2 regions of the Georgenia sp. M64 genome follow, and region 2 is predicted to be linked to the other one. Evidence: riboswitches for the same ligand, from Rfam matches in the RefSeq annotation. Region 2 holds a riboswitch; the other holds the start of a gene.
The links. Region 2 has a riboswitch for cyclic di-AMP ahead of AAEM63_RS16465 (C40 family peptidase). Riboswitches for the same ligand answer to the same signal wherever they lie in the genome.
Positions count from the first base shown of each region.

Region 1: linked by a shared signal. The riboswitch ahead of AAEM63_RS15380 (C40 family peptidase) and the one ahead of AAEM63_RS16465 (C40 family peptidase) in region 2 are both predicted to bind cyclic di-AMP.

Region 1 covers NZ_CP145809.1:3,447,520-3,454,516, reverse strand. The annotation lists gene serC (phosphoserine transaminase) at 1-11, opposite strand, end outside; gene AAEM63_RS15395 (SGNH/GDSL hydrolase family protein) at 196-927, shown strand; gene AAEM63_RS15390 (citrate/2-methylcitrate synthase) at 965-1,975, opposite strand; gene AAEM63_RS15385 (metal-dependent transcriptional regulator) at 2,274-3,074, shown strand; cyclic di-AMP (ydaO/yuaA leader) riboswitch at 3,421-3,620, shown strand; gene AAEM63_RS15380 (C40 family peptidase) at 3,632-4,444, shown strand; gene AAEM63_RS15375 (universal stress protein) at 4,769-5,692, shown strand; gene AAEM63_RS15370 (hypothetical protein) at 5,703-6,194, opposite strand; gene AAEM63_RS15365 (hypothetical protein) at 6,191-6,646, opposite strand; gene AAEM63_RS15360 (alpha/beta hydrolase) at 6,643-6,997, opposite strand, start outside.
Region 2 covers NZ_CP145809.1:3,701,632-3,708,628, forward strand. The annotation lists gene AAEM63_RS16435 (ATP-binding protein) at 1-670, opposite strand, end outside; gene AAEM63_RS16440 (response regulator transcription factor) at 667-1,371, opposite strand; gene AAEM63_RS16445 (peroxiredoxin family protein) at 1,490-2,080, opposite strand; gene AAEM63_RS16450 (cytochrome c biogenesis CcdA family protein) at 2,077-3,042, opposite strand; gene AAEM63_RS16455 (glutaredoxin) at 3,042-3,329, opposite strand; gene AAEM63_RS16460 (DUF305 domain-containing protein) at 3,490-4,158, opposite strand; cyclic di-AMP (ydaO/yuaA leader) riboswitch at 4,462-4,606, shown strand; gene AAEM63_RS16465 (C40 family peptidase) at 4,604-5,422, shown strand; gene AAEM63_RS16470 (F510_1955 family glycosylhydrolase) at 5,564-6,595, opposite strand; gene AAEM63_RS16475 (SHOCT domain-containing protein) at 6,878-6,997, shown strand, end outside.

The DNA.
Region 1 (6,997 bases), 250 kb from region 2:
ACGGTCTCCATGGGCGCGATCTTGCCACCGGCTCGGGTGGGCCCGGTGCGCGTGCCCGGGCCATGACACCGCGAGGATGTGGCCTTGCCGAGCCGGGCGCCTGTCGGGATGTACCCGGTGCCGGTGAGCGCGCCGGGTGCTGGTGCCGGCGCCGGTGCCGGTGAGCGGTGGCCGGCCATCGGCGAGGATGAAGGCATGACGAACCGGCGGAGCGTGCGCACTGCGGCGCCGCGCGCGCTCGTCGTGGCGCTCGTGCTGACCGGCTGTGCGGGGACGACGCCGCAGCCCGGTCCGGCGGCTACCGTCGGCCCGACGACGGCCGCGGCCACCCCGGCGCCGGGCTCGCCCACCACGGCAGAGGACACCACGGCACGGGAGAGGAGCACGACGGTGCGGCTGACCGCGATCGGGGACTCGCTCACGGGCAGCGACGGCGACCTCGCCGGCGGCGACTTCGGGCCAGGCACCTGGCTGCACCACGCGCTCGGGCCCGCGGACGGCGGGTCGGTGGAGTGGGTCGGCGGCTGGGCGGTGCCGGGCGCCACCACCGCCGTCATGCGGGCCCAGGCCGTGCCACGCCCCGACGCCGACGTCCTGGTGGTCCTCGCCGGCACCAACGACATCGCCCTCGGGGTCCCCGCCGAGGAGATCGCCGCGAACGTCGAGGCGATCGTCGCGACGGTGGGCGCCCCGCGGGTGATCCTCGCGAGCGTCCCGCCGATCGAGTGGGCCCCCGACCTCGCCCCCCGGCACAACGCCGACCTCGAGGCGCTGGCCCGTGAGCACGGGTGGGAGTTCGCCGACGTCGCGGCGGACCTCAGGCGCGGTGACGGCTGGGCGCCGGGGATGAGCGACGACGGCGTCCACCCCACCGAGGCCGGCTACGCGGTCCTGGGGCGCGCACTGCGGGAGGCGCTCCTGCCCTGACGGTGAGGGCTCCCGTGGCGGCCTGCCCGGTGTCTGCTCACTGGCGCCGCAGGCGCTGGACCTCCAGGACGTGCGCAGACCACCCGGCTGTGCGCCCGCACAGGTACAGGGCGCAGAAGAGCTGGGGCGGGACCCCGACGTGGTCGAGCAGCACGCCACCCCAGAAGAGCGTGTTCGCCCCGGGGGTGGAGCCCGACGTGCGGGCGAGGGCCTCGGCGCCCGCGCGGGCGACCGCCTCGGCGGCCTCCAGCCGGCGCGCGCCGACCCGGACGCAGGCGTCGCGGAGCAGCCCCACGCGGGCGTCCGCCGGGACCAGCTCGTCGCCGAAGCCGGAGAGGTCGCCGCCCCGCGCGAGGTGCGCCGCGATGGCGGCGTCGGCGTCGCCGGTCCGCTCGGCCTCCTCGACGATCGCCAGCGCCCGGGCGGCCGCGCCACCGCCGAAGGGTGCGCCCGCGACGGCGACCGCGGCGGCGAGGCACGAGGCGGCGTCGGCCCCCATCTCCGCGGCCGTGCGTGCGGTGCGGGTGGAGGGGACCAGGCCCGTCTCGGAGACGGCGAGCCAGAACAGGTCGAGCGCCGCGACGGCCTCCGGGTCGGCGACGCCGCGCCACCGCACGAGGAACCGCTCCGCGATGGTCGTGACCATGTCGACCTCGCGCTGGGGCACCGCCGGCACGTCCTCGCCCCGCGCGGACTGGGCCACGAAGCTCAGCGTCATCACCGACGCCCGAGCGAGGTCCTCCCGGGCACGCGTGGAGTCGATCTCCACCAGCGGCCGGTAGCCCCAGACGGGGGTGAGCTGGGCCAGCGCGGAGAGGACGTCGACCCGCGTGTCGCCGGTGCGCACGGGGAGGTTGAACGGCTCGGCCGGCGGGAGGGCGGCGCCGCCCTCGCCGTCGACCAGCAGGCCCCAGATCTGCTCGAACGGGGTGCCCACCAGGTCGCGCATCCGCCGGCCGCGGAAGACCGGCTCGCCGTCGGCGACCGCGTACAGGGGCGGCGCGGTGCCCGGGTCGGGCCGCGGGAGGCGAGGTGGCGTGAGCGGCATCACGCGAACCATAGAGCCGAAAGGGGACAGAACGGAAAACAGACGGGACGCTTCCCCGGCCCGGCGACGGGAGGCCTCGTCGGACGGTGGTGCGCGCGGTCGCGAACCGGGCGGTGCGGTCGCGAACCGGGCGGTGCGGCGACTCTTGAAGAAGCGGTCCGTCCGTATCATGTGAGGGCCCTCACCGGGGCGGACCGCTGCCCGCTGTCGTCCCGCATCCCTATCCTGAGGGCAGGCATGCCATCACCAGCCGTCGCGACGCGGCCGCTGGGGCGCGCGCGGAAGAGAGCGGGAGTACGTGAGCGATCTCATCGACACGACGGAGATGTACCTCAAGACCGTCTACGAGCTCGAGGAGGAGCGCGTCGTGCCGCTGCGCGCGCGCATCGCGGAGCGTCTGGGCCACTCCGGCCCGACGGTGTCCCAGACCGTGGCCCGCATGGAGCGCGACGGGCTGCTCCTGCTCTCCGGGACCCGGCAGATCGAGCTCACCGACGCCGGTCGCCGCCGGGCGACGGAGGTCATGCGCAAGCACCGGCTCGCCGAGCGGCTGCTCACCGACGTCGTCGGCCTGGAGTGGGCGTACGTCCACGACGAGGCCTGCCGCTGGGAGCACGTCATGAGCGAGCGGGTCGAGCGCCGCCTCCTCGAGCTGCTCGACCACCCGCACGTCGACCCCTACGGCAACCCCATCCCCGGCCTCGACGCCCTGACGGGGGGTGAGGAGGTCATGCCGCCGCGTGAGGAGGTCCGGTCCCTCGCCGACGTCGCCGCCGAGCTCCTCCCGGCCGGCGACGACGGAGAGCGCTCCGCCCCGCAGGCCCCCGTGCACGGCGAGAGCCGCAGCGCCGCCGACGGTGCCGCCCGCGCGGACGCCGCCGACCTCCGTGCCGACGTCGTGCTGGCCCGCATCGGCGAGCCGCTGCAGGTCGACGTCGACCTCCTCTCCCGCATGGACCAGTCGGGCCTGCGGCCCGGGGTGCGCGTCGAGGTCCGGGTGCGGCCCGGCGGGGACGTCGTGTCCCTGTACGCACCGGGCTCCGAGACGGTCCTGGATCTGCCGGAGGAGATCACCCGGCACCTGTTCGTCACCACCTGACGAGCGCTCGGGCACGCGAGGCGGCATCCGCTCGGGAATGGGCGCCACGCGCGCCGCCGGGTGTGAGCCGCCTCACAGAAGACGCGCTGAGAAGCGCTTTCCGGCCGCCCCCGGGTGTGGTCGGAGGCGGGTGGGCCGATGGTCCCCTGCGGTCCCGTCACCTGGGACGACACCCCTTGACGTGACCACCTCGCGGGTGCTCCCCGGGACCGGCGACGGACGGGTCGCGGTGGACCTCACCACACCTGCGCCGACGGCGCATCCCCGGGGTCGTGATCGAAACGTGACATAGCCAGAATCTGGCTGTAGTGTCCAGATCGCTTCCGGAACCCTCCTCCGTGAAGTCTTCGGGCGGACGCCTAACCCTGCCGCCGCCCCGGAGTCAGCTTCGAGTAGGAACAGCGGCAGGGACGGGGGAACCAAGTGATTGACGGCTCCGGGAGACCGGAGCCTTGGGGTGAAGTGCGGCCTTCCTCGGGAGTCCGCGCCGGGTGTTCTCCCACCCGAACCCGACAGCTCACTCCGTAGGCAGCCAGGAGAGGTAGTCCGTGACCACCATGACGCCCCAGGGCGCCCGCCACCGCGCGGCCCGCCGTCCCTCCACCCCCCTGACCGTGGCTCTCTCCGGCCAGGGTGCGCGCCGCGGCATCGCCGCCTTCGCCTCCTCCGGCCTCGTCCTGACGATGGCTGCCACCTCCGCCGCTGCGGCCCCGGAGTCCTCGGCCCTGCCGAACGTCGACATCTCCGCCGCGACGTCCGAGGCGCTCACCGCGATGGTGACCACCCCGACCGTCACCGTGCCGGCCGACATCACCTGGTCCGCCGACGTCGTCGCCTCCGCCGAGGCCACCCCGCCGCCCCCGCCGCCGGAGCCCGAGCCGGAGCCCGAGCCCGTCGTCGAGCGGGACACCGAGGTCGCCTCCCGGACCGCCGAGCGCACCGCGATCGAGGAGCCCGCCGAGGCCGCCCCGGCCGCCGCCGTCGAGGCCGCCCCGGCGCCCGCGCCGGCTCCGGCCCCCGTCGCCGCCACCTCCGGCATCGGCCAGCAGATCGTCGACATCGCCCGCCAGTACATCGGCACCCCGTACGTCTACGGCGGCGCCACCCCGGCCGGCTTCGACTGCTCCGGCTTCACCCAGTACGTCTACGCGCAGGTCGGCATCTCGCTGCCCCGCTCGTCCTCCGCCCAGGGCAGCGTCGGCTACCGGGTCTCCGCCGCGGAGGCCCGCCCCGGCGACCTCGTCTGGGGCCCCGGTCACGCCGGCATCTACACCGGCAACGGCCAGCACATCGCCGCCCGCAACCCGGGCACCGCGCTGTACGAGAGCCCGATCTACATCTCGAACCCCGTCTTCATCCGGGTTCTCTGAGCGAGCCTCTCCAGCTGCACCCGACGGCCCGTCCCTCCTCGTGAGGGACGGGCCGCCGTCGTCGTACGGCCGTCGTGGTGTGCCCGGCGCCGGCGCGGGGAGCGGTGACGTCGCGGGTCTGCGGTGAGGCCGCGGGTTCCGGGTCGAGCGCGTAGGGCCGGTGGTGCTGAGTCACCCCGGGAGGTGCTTGCTCGACCGTTGGCTGCTGAGTCACGCCGCGTGGCGCGGCCCTGCGCGAACCGCCCGGCGAAACCCCACGTCCCCCGGACGGGGAAGGGCACAATGTGGGGCAACGGATCGCCGAACCACCGCCGGGGAGAGTCCATGTCGCACGAGAAGGTCATCGTCGTCGGGGTCGACGGGTCCGAGGCGAGCCTCGCCGCCGTCGACTGGGCCGTTGCCGAGGCGACCCGCACCGGGCACCGGCTCCACGTGGTCTGCGCCTACGCGCTGCCGTCCTTCACCGCGGCCTCCCTCGACGGCGGGTACGCCGCGATGGACGACACCGCCATCCAGCAGGGCGCCCAAGCCGTGGTCGACGAGGCCGTCGCCCGCACCGCCGACTCCGGGCTCAAGGTGACGTCCTCCCTCGAGACCGGCGACCCGGCCGGCGTGCTCGTGGACCTCTCGCGCGAGGCCGCGCTCGTCGTCGTCGGTACCCGCGGCGGTGGTGGGTTCACCGACCGCCTGCTGGGGACGGTCTCCTCGGCCCTGCCCGCCCACGCGCACTGCCCGACGGTCGTCGTGCCGCTGTCGCCCGCGCGGTCGTTCCTGCCGGTGCGGCGCATCGTCGTCGGCGTGGACGGCTCGGAGTCCGCCCGCATCGCCCTGCGGCGAGCCGTCGACGAGGCGATCGTCTGGGACGCCGAGCTCAGCGCCGTCGCCGCCGTGCCGATCGCGACCGGTGCGGGCGCGATGGCCTGGCTGCCGGCCGCCGTCGACCGCGACGAGGTCCTCGCGGACGTCCGTGAGGGTCTGGGTGTGGCGGTGCAGGCGGCGGTGGGCGACCGCGAGGTCCGCGTGCGCCAGCACGCGCTGGACGGCAACGCCGCCGCGCTCATGGCCGAGTTCTCCACCGCCGTGGAGCTCGTGGTCGTCGGCTCGCGTGGCCGGGGCGGGTTCGCCGGGCTGCTCCTGGGCTCGACGAGCCAGGCCGTGCTCCACCACGCCGTGTGCCCGGTCATGGTCGTGCCGTCGCGCAGCGCCGACGAGGGCGCCGCACCGACCGACGTGCCGTGGAACCAGTAGCCGGTCGAGGTCAGAGGTCCGGGTCCGCCGCCGGTGGGCCGTAGCGCTCGTGCAACCCGGTGAGCGTCGCGGCAGGGCCGGGCAGGCCGAGGTCGGTGGCGTCGAGGGTGACGCCGTCGTCGCCGACCACGCGGACCTCGACCACCTGCGGGACGAACACCTCGGTGTCCCAGCCGAGCTCGGTGGCGCGGTCGAGCACGCCGACGAGCGCGGCGGCGCCACCCGAGGCCGTGACGGTGCCGCGCACGGCCCGGCCCGACTTCTCGTCCTGCTCGACGGCGACGTCCGCGTCGCGCACGCCCGGCAGGGCGGCCATCTCGGCGCGGAGCCGGTCGGCCTCCCGCTCGAGGTCGGCGGCGGAGGCAGCGGTCGGCTGAGCGCCGGCACCACGCGACCCGGCACCACCCGCCCCGGCACTGCCTGCCCCGGTCCCGTCGCCCGCGCCGCACCCCGACAGCGCGAGAGCGGCCACGAGCGTGGCCGTGATGAGCCGCCGCCTCACCGGCCGAGGCTCCGGGCGGTGTCGAGCCAGCCGGGGTCGAGCTCGTCGTCCGGGGCCCGCGCGGCGACGTCGAGCACCCGCTGCGCCTCGTCCACCCCCGCGCCGACGGCGTCCACCACGCCGTCCCACACCTGGCCGATGAGCCCGCGGGCCTCGTCGACCCGGTCGGCCACCCAGCTCCGGGCGGCGTCGACGAGGGCGATCCGCTCCTCCACAGATTCCGCCTGCGCGCGCAGGGCCGCCTCGACGTCGCGCACGAGGGCGGCGGTGCGGGCGGTGTCGGCCGCGCGGCGCGCGAGGTCCTCGCGGAAGCGGTCCCCGGCGGTGGAGCCCCACCCCGCGCGCTCCCCGAGCGCGGGCAGGTCCGCGGCGACCTCCTCGGTGCGGGCCGCCGCGGCGGCGACCTGCCCCGCCAGGGCGCGCAGGTCCGCCGGGATCGCACGGTGGCTCACGGCGTCGCCTCCTGCGTGGCCTCGTAGGTGGAGGTGGTGGCGCCGCCGGTGAGGAACCGGTCGAGGCGCTCGCGCGCGGCCACCACCGCGGGATCGGTGGAGGTGTCCACCAGGGCCCCGGTGTCGCCGTAGAGGTTCGACGCGTGCGCGTCGCCCACGTTCTGCGCCCCGCCGAGCGCCGGGTCGCCCGGGACCAGCGCGGCGACGTCGCGGCTGATCGTCGTGACGTTCCGGGCCGACGGGTTCGGTTCGCCGTCGAGCCGGGGGACGACGTCCTGGTCGTGCTCGAGGGAGAGGAGGTGGACGTCGGCCGGCAGGTCGACGCGGGAGACGGGCGAGCCGCCGGTGAGC
Region 2 (6,997 bases):
CCACGACCGTGCCGACGCCCACCGGCGCGCGGCGCATCGCCAGGCGCCCCTCCTCCGCGGTGGTCACCAGGGCGACGTCCTCGGCGAGGCGGGCCAGCCGGACGACCTGGCCCCGCAGCATCGCGACCGTCTCGGCGTCGGCCGGCTGGACGCCGTCGGCGATCGCCTCGAGGTAGGCCTCGAGGGTGGCGACCGGCGTGCGCATCTCGTGCGCGAGGTCACCGAGCATCCGGCGGCGGCCGGACTCCACCGAGCCGAGATCTGCGGCCATGGTGTTGAAGGCAGCGGCGAGCTCGTCGAACTCGCGGCCGATGCCCACCGCCGGCACGCGCGCGGAGTGGTCGCCGGCCGCGACCCGTCCCGCGGCCGTCGTCGCGAGGGTGAGGGACCGAGCGGCCCGGCGGGCGATGAAGGCGCTGACCGCGGCGGCGGCGAGCACACCGGCGACCAGGCCGAGCGTGAGGGACAGGCCCGCGGCGTCGGCGAAGGCGCGCTCGGCGTGCAGGACGGCGTCGGGGTCGTCCACGCCACTGACCGCCAGGTGGTCGTGGAAGACCGACGGCCCGACCAGGGCGGCGATCGCCCAGGCCGTCGCCGCGACGACGAGCACCGCCGCGACCGTGGCCGCGAGCAGTCGCGGCGCGAGGCCCCACGACGCCGCCCGTCTCACGTCCCCGGCCCCATGCGGTACCCCACCCCGCGGACCGTACGCACGAACACCGGCGCCGCCGGGTCGTCACCGAGCTTGCGGCGCAGGTGCCCGATGTGGACGTCGACGAGGTGCTCGTCGCCCACCCAGCCCGGCCCCCACACCTCCTCGATGAGGCGGCGGCGGGAGAAGACCATGGCCGGCCGGGCCACGAGGGCGGCCAGGACGTCGAACTCGGTGCGCGTCAGCTCCACCGGCTCGCCGTCGACATCGACCTCGCGACCGGGCAGGTCCAGGCGCAGCCGGCCGATCCGCACCGGCTCGGCACCGGCGGGCTGCGCGGCCCGGGGGCGGCGCAGCATCGCACGCACGCGGGCGAGGAGCTCGCGCGGGCTGAACGGCTTGGTGACGTAGTCGTCGGCGCCGACGGACAGCCCGACCAGCTTGTCCACCTCCTCCGCGCGGGCGGTGAGCATGACGATGTAGCAGTCGGAGAACGACCGGACCGCGCGGCACACCTCGATCCCGTCGACGCCCGGCAGGCCGAGGTCGAGCACGATCACCGTGGGCCGCCACGTTCGGGCGTGCTCGACCGCGCTCGCGCCGTCACCGACGACCGCGACGTCGAACCCGTCCCGCTCGAAGTACCCGGCGACCAGCCGGGCGAGCGGGGCCTCGTCGTCGACGACGAGGATGCGCGGCGGCGGGTCCGTGGCTCTCACCCGGACATTGTGCGGGCCGAGGTACCCGCACGCCGAACCTGGTGCGGACCCGGGCCCGATGTTCACCGGATCTTCAGGGTTGGCGTCCTGGTCGTGCCGGTGGGCGGGCCGCCTCCGCTCACAGGCGCGAGGTGACCTCCTCGAGCAGGTCGGCGGGGGCGAGCCACATCGAGGGGTACTCGCCCTGCCACCGCTGGACGCCGTCGGCGTCGACGAGGACGAAGCCGTGCCCGGGCAGCCCCTCGTGCATCCCGGTGCCGAGCACGCCGTACGCCTCGGAGACGGTGCCGTCGTCGAGGAGGTAGGGGGTGGTGGCCCCGTACGTCTGCAGGTCGGGCAGGATCTGCTCAGCCGTGTTCATGACGATCGGGAGCACCTCGATCCCGGCCTCGGCGAAGCCCGGCTCCTGCTCGATCGCGGTCATCTGCACGGTGCACGAGCCGCACCCGGCCCCCTCGTTGAAGTACAGGACCACGGGCGAGCCGCGCAGCTCGGACAGGGTGACGCTCCCGCCGTCCGTGGTCGGCAGGGTGAAGTCCGGTGCCGTCCGGACGGCGTCGCTGTCGGTGGCCCGGGCGCCGAGGAGGGCGGCGACGGCGACGGTCACCACGACGAGCAGGCCCACGACCCAGGCGATCCGGGCCCGGCGCTCCCGCCGGGAGGGGGTCACGCCCGGGTGGGCCGGGGCGGGAGCGGTGCGTGCGGTCATCGGACCAGGCCTTCCGGACGTGTGGGGTGGGAGGACGTGTCGTCGGCCGGCTCGGGGGTCGCCGGACCTGTCCCCGGCGCGTCCCCGTCCGGGCGGGCGCCGCGGCGCCGGTCCCGGAGCGTGGCGACGACGAACACCAGGGCGAGCAGGAGCAGCGCCGCGCCGAGGACGGGCTCGGGGACCGGTGCCAGGCGGTCCTGGAGCGCGCCGAAGATCCGCGCGAGCCCGGCACCGACCGACTCCTGCGCCGCCGTGCCGCCGGTCATGTCGGGGCTGCCGGCGAGGGCGATGACGCCCGCACCCATGACGGCGAACGCGACGGCGACGACGATGTTGAGGGTGTTCGTCACGAGCACGCGGCCGGCGAGGCGGATGCGCACCAGCCGCGCCCGGAAGAGCTTGCGCTCGCCCAGCCGCGCCCGGTCCCACACCAGGGCCATGACGAAGAGGGGGAAGACCATGCCGAAGACGTACGCGAGGCCGAGCACGAGACCTCCGGCGGCCGAGCCGGACAGCGCCGAGAGGGTCATCACGCCGGCGAGGACGGGGGCGCAGCACGAGGAGGCGATGCCGGCGAAGACCCCGAGGGCGAAGAAGCTGGCGGTGTCACCGCGGGAGGTGTCCGGTGCGCGCAGGAAGCCGGGCAGGGACCACATGCGCCCCGAGAGCGACAGGGCCGCCAGGGCGAGCATGAGGAGCCCGCCCGCCCAGTACAGCGGTGCGTGGTAGCGCGCGATCGCCCCGGCCACCAGGCTCATCCCGAGCGTGATGGGCACCAGGACGAGCGCGAGGCCGGCGGTGAAGACGAACGTGAGCGGCAACAGCTTCCACCGGTGGTTGCGCACCGCGCCGGCGAGGTAGCTCGGCGCGAGGAAGACGATGCAGCACGGCGCGAAGAGGGCCACGCCACCGGCGAGGAAGGCGGCGAGGACGCTGCCGGTGGCGAGGAGCTCGGTGCCCATCAGCGGGCTCCGGCCGCGGCACGGCGCGACCGCTCGGCCAGCGCCTTGAGCAGCTTGCGGCGCGGGAGGCGCCCGGCGCTGAACCGGGCGCCGTCGAGGAGGACGAGGGGGTTCATCGCCGGGCGGTGCTCGGCGGCGAGCCGCCGGCCCTCCGGGGACTCGAGCTCGACCACCTCGACGCGCAGCGGCTGCACCGCCGCGATCTCCCGCAGCGCCTCCACGGCGTCGTCGCAGAGGTGGCACGCGGGGGCGTGCACCACCGTCAGCACCGGGACCTGACCGTCCACGCCGGACCTCCTCCAGGCCGGCTCGCTCGCGCCGGCGTCCAGGCCGGCTCGGGCGCCGGTCCGCTCCGGCAAGCCTGACCCCCGCACCCAGGGGGTCTGATCACGCTGCGGTCAAGAATCGATGAAGATCCCGGCGGGGGCGTGCCCCGCCGGGAGAAGGTCACAGACCGGCGAGCAGCTCCTCCATCTCGGCGATCTCCGCCTCCTGGTCGGCGATGATCTGCTCCGCGAGCGCGAGCGCGGCAGGATCAGCTCCCTCGTCGAGCTGCCCCTCAGCCATCTCGATCGCTCCGCGGTGGTGCTCGATCATGAGCTCGAGGAAGCGCCGGTCGAGGTCGGCGCCCTCGGCGCTCTCCAGCTCGGCCATCGCCTCCTCCTGGCTCAGCCCGCCCATGTCCATGCCGCCGTGGTCCATCCCGGCCATGTCCTCCTCGGCCGCCCCGGCCTCGCCCCAGGCGTCGAGCCAGGAGGTCATGAGGTCGATCTCCGGTCCCTGGGCTGCACTGATCCGCTCGCCGAGGGCACGCACCTCCTCGGTGCTCGCGTCCGAGGCGGCCAGCTCGGCCATCTCGATCGCACCCTCGTGGTGGACGATCATCATCTGCGCGAACTCGGTGTCGGCGTCGTTGTGCGCGGCGTCCGTCATGGACTCGTCCGTCGTGGACTCGCTGGTGGCCTCGTCGGCCGCCCCGGTCGCCGCTGTGGTGGTCGATGCCGTGGTCGGCGTCGCTGCGGGGTCGGCCGCCTCCGAGCAGGCGCCCAGGACGAGGACGGTGGCGAGGGTTGCGGCGGCAACCGCGGATCGGCGGTTCGTGAGGGAGCGGAGCATGAGCCTGCCTTCTTTCGGACGTGGTGGGTGTCGTGGCGCCGACGCGGCGCGACGCCGGCCCGCAGCAGGGTCAGGCTCGACGACCGCGCCGGGACGCGCAAGCGGGTAGGGCCGAGTTCGTCAGTTCTTCATGAACGACGTGGCCGCCGCACGTCGTGTCCTCATGGACGACGGGACTGCCGCGGGAGTTGATGATGTTTCGATGAAGGCCGTTACCGCAGCGTGACTTCGCCGGCCCGGCGCGGATAGCGTGACGTCCGCCGGCACGCCGCCCGGCCCCGGACGGACGTCGAACCCTGCTGCCGCCCGCGGACACCGACACCGCAGCAGGGGCGGGGGAACCACGCACGTGGCCCCCCGGGGCCTTGGGGTCAAGCGCGAGTCCTCGCGCCGGCAGCTCTCCCGCCGAACCCGACAGCTCACCTCGCAGACGACCAGGAGAACTGTGACCACACACGCACGGCACCGTGCCGCGCTCCGCCCGTCCACGCCGCTCACCGTCGCCCTCGAGGGGGTCCCCGTCCGTCGCGGTCTCGCCGCGATGGCGTCCTCCGGCCTCGTCCTGACCATGGCCGCGACCTCGGCCACCGCCACCCCCGAGGCGTCCTCGCTACCCAACGTCGACGTCCGAGCCGCGACGAGCGAGGCCCTGACCGCGATGGTCACCACACCGACCGTCAAGGTCCCGGCGGACATCGTCTGGACCGTCGACGACGTCGCGACGGCCCAGGCCGCTCCACCGCCCGCGCCCGAGCCGGAGCCGGTGCCGGCGGCCGCCGCTCCGGTCGACCGCACCTCGGCCGCGGTCTCACGCTCGGCCGAGCGCGCCGCGCCGATCGCCGCCGCGGCCGAGCGCGCCGCGCCGATCGCCGCCGCGGCCGAGCCCGCGCCGGTCGCCGAGCCCGCCCCCGCACCTGCCGCCGCACTGAGCGGGGAAGCCGTGGTCGCGTACGCCCGACAGTTCCTGGGTGTGCCGTACGTGTGGGGCGGGACGACCCCCGCGGGTTTCGACTGCTCCGGGTTCACGAGCTACGTGTACGCCCAGTTCGGCGTCGCGCTGCCGCGCACCTCTGCCGCGCAGGCAACGATCGGCACCCGGGTCTCGGCCGCCGACGCACGGCCCGGGGACCTCGTCACCTGGCCCGGGCACGTCGGCATCTACACGGGCAACGGGAACAACATCGCCGCCCGCCAGCCGGGGACACCGCTGACCGAGGGCCCGATCTACAACTCCAGCCCCACATTCATCCGCGTCACCGGGTGACCGGCCCCACGGGCGTGTGCCCGGCGCAGTGCCCCTGCTCGGGCACCGCCGTGGCCACCTGCCCGGGGCTGGGTCGGCCGGACCGCTGAGGGACTCCTGGCCTCGGCACCCGGTCCGGCCGATGCCTTCAGCGTCGGCGACTCAGGAGATGGCGTCCCAGGTCTGGCCGCTGTCCCGGCTGCGGAGCACCACGGCGTCGACGGCGGCCAGGAGGGTCTCCTCGTCGAGGGCCATGAACGCCTCCGGGGCTCCGCCGGGACTTCCCGCGACGTGCCAGGTGCCGTCCTGGAGCGACCAGACCGTCCCGTCCAGACCCAGGCCGACCAGGGCCGCCCCGGCGTGGTCGACGAGCAGCAGCGGCTCGGGAGGCTGGTGGTCGTGCGGACCGAAGGTGGCGCCGCCGTCGTCGGAGACGACCAGGCCGGCGTCGGTCGTGGCGACGAGCCGGCCGTCCGCGGTGGGGTCGGCGTCGAGATCGCGCAGGCCGAGCACGGCCCCGCCGCTCCACGAGGCTCCGCCGTCGTCGCTGCGCAGCACCGTGCCGGTCGTGGCGTCGAAGCCGTAGACGTGCTCGCCGGTGGCGGTGAGCGAGTGGAAGTCCACCTGCCCGCCGAGGGCGAGCTCGGTCCAGCTGAGCCCGCCGTCGGTGCTGGCGAGGACGCCGAGGTTCGCGTTGCCGGGTTCGTCCGGCCCGGGGTGGCCGCTGATGAGGAACGTGCCCGGTCCGGCCGCCGTCAGCGCCATGACGTCCTGGCGGTCCTCACCCACGGCGTACGCGGCGCCGTCGAGAAGCACGAACAGCCCGTGGTGGGTGCCGGCGTAGACCCGGCCGTCCGCCTCGTCGATGGCGAGGTCGTGCACGTGGCCGAGGTCCGCCGCGGTGGCTGGTGTCGAGGTGGCGAGCAGCCTCGCCGCGCTGGGTTCGGCGGCGCCTGCAGGCGCTGCGTCGTCGGTGGCGTCCACCCCGAGCGCGGCGGCTCCGGCGGCACCGTCGACACCGGCCCCGCGCGGTGCGTCCTCGACGGCGGCCCCGGAGGCGTCCGACGTGACCGCGAGCTCGACCCTTGCGACGTCGCCGGCGTCCCCGCCGGCCGCGCACGACGTGAGCAGCGCTGCCGCGAGCGCAGGCACGACCACGCGGCCGAGCCGGCCGGGCGTGCGGTGGTCAGGCATGACGTCCTCGGGGGTCCACGGGGGCGGTCACCGCCCCGGCCCCGCCCAGTCAGGGGCCGGCCCTTACGATGGCCGCCCGGACCGGGTCGGGTCAAGACGGTCAGCGGGTGCTGGGGGCATCGTCGTCGACACCCGTGACCGCACGGGTGTCGACACACGGCTGTCGTGAAGAGTTCGTGAAGCCTGCGCCCGGAGCCGCCGGGCCCGGCCCGCCCCGGCATACGCTCGACGTGCGGGCCGCGCTCGGACGAGCGCCACGGCCCGCACCGGGAGGGGACAGCGATGATGTGGGACGGCTGGGGCATGGGCGGCTCGATGGGGTGGGGCTGGCTCTTCTGGCTGCTGCTCGTCGTCGGGATCGTCCTGCTCGTGGTCCTCGTGGTCAGACTCCTCGGAGGTGGC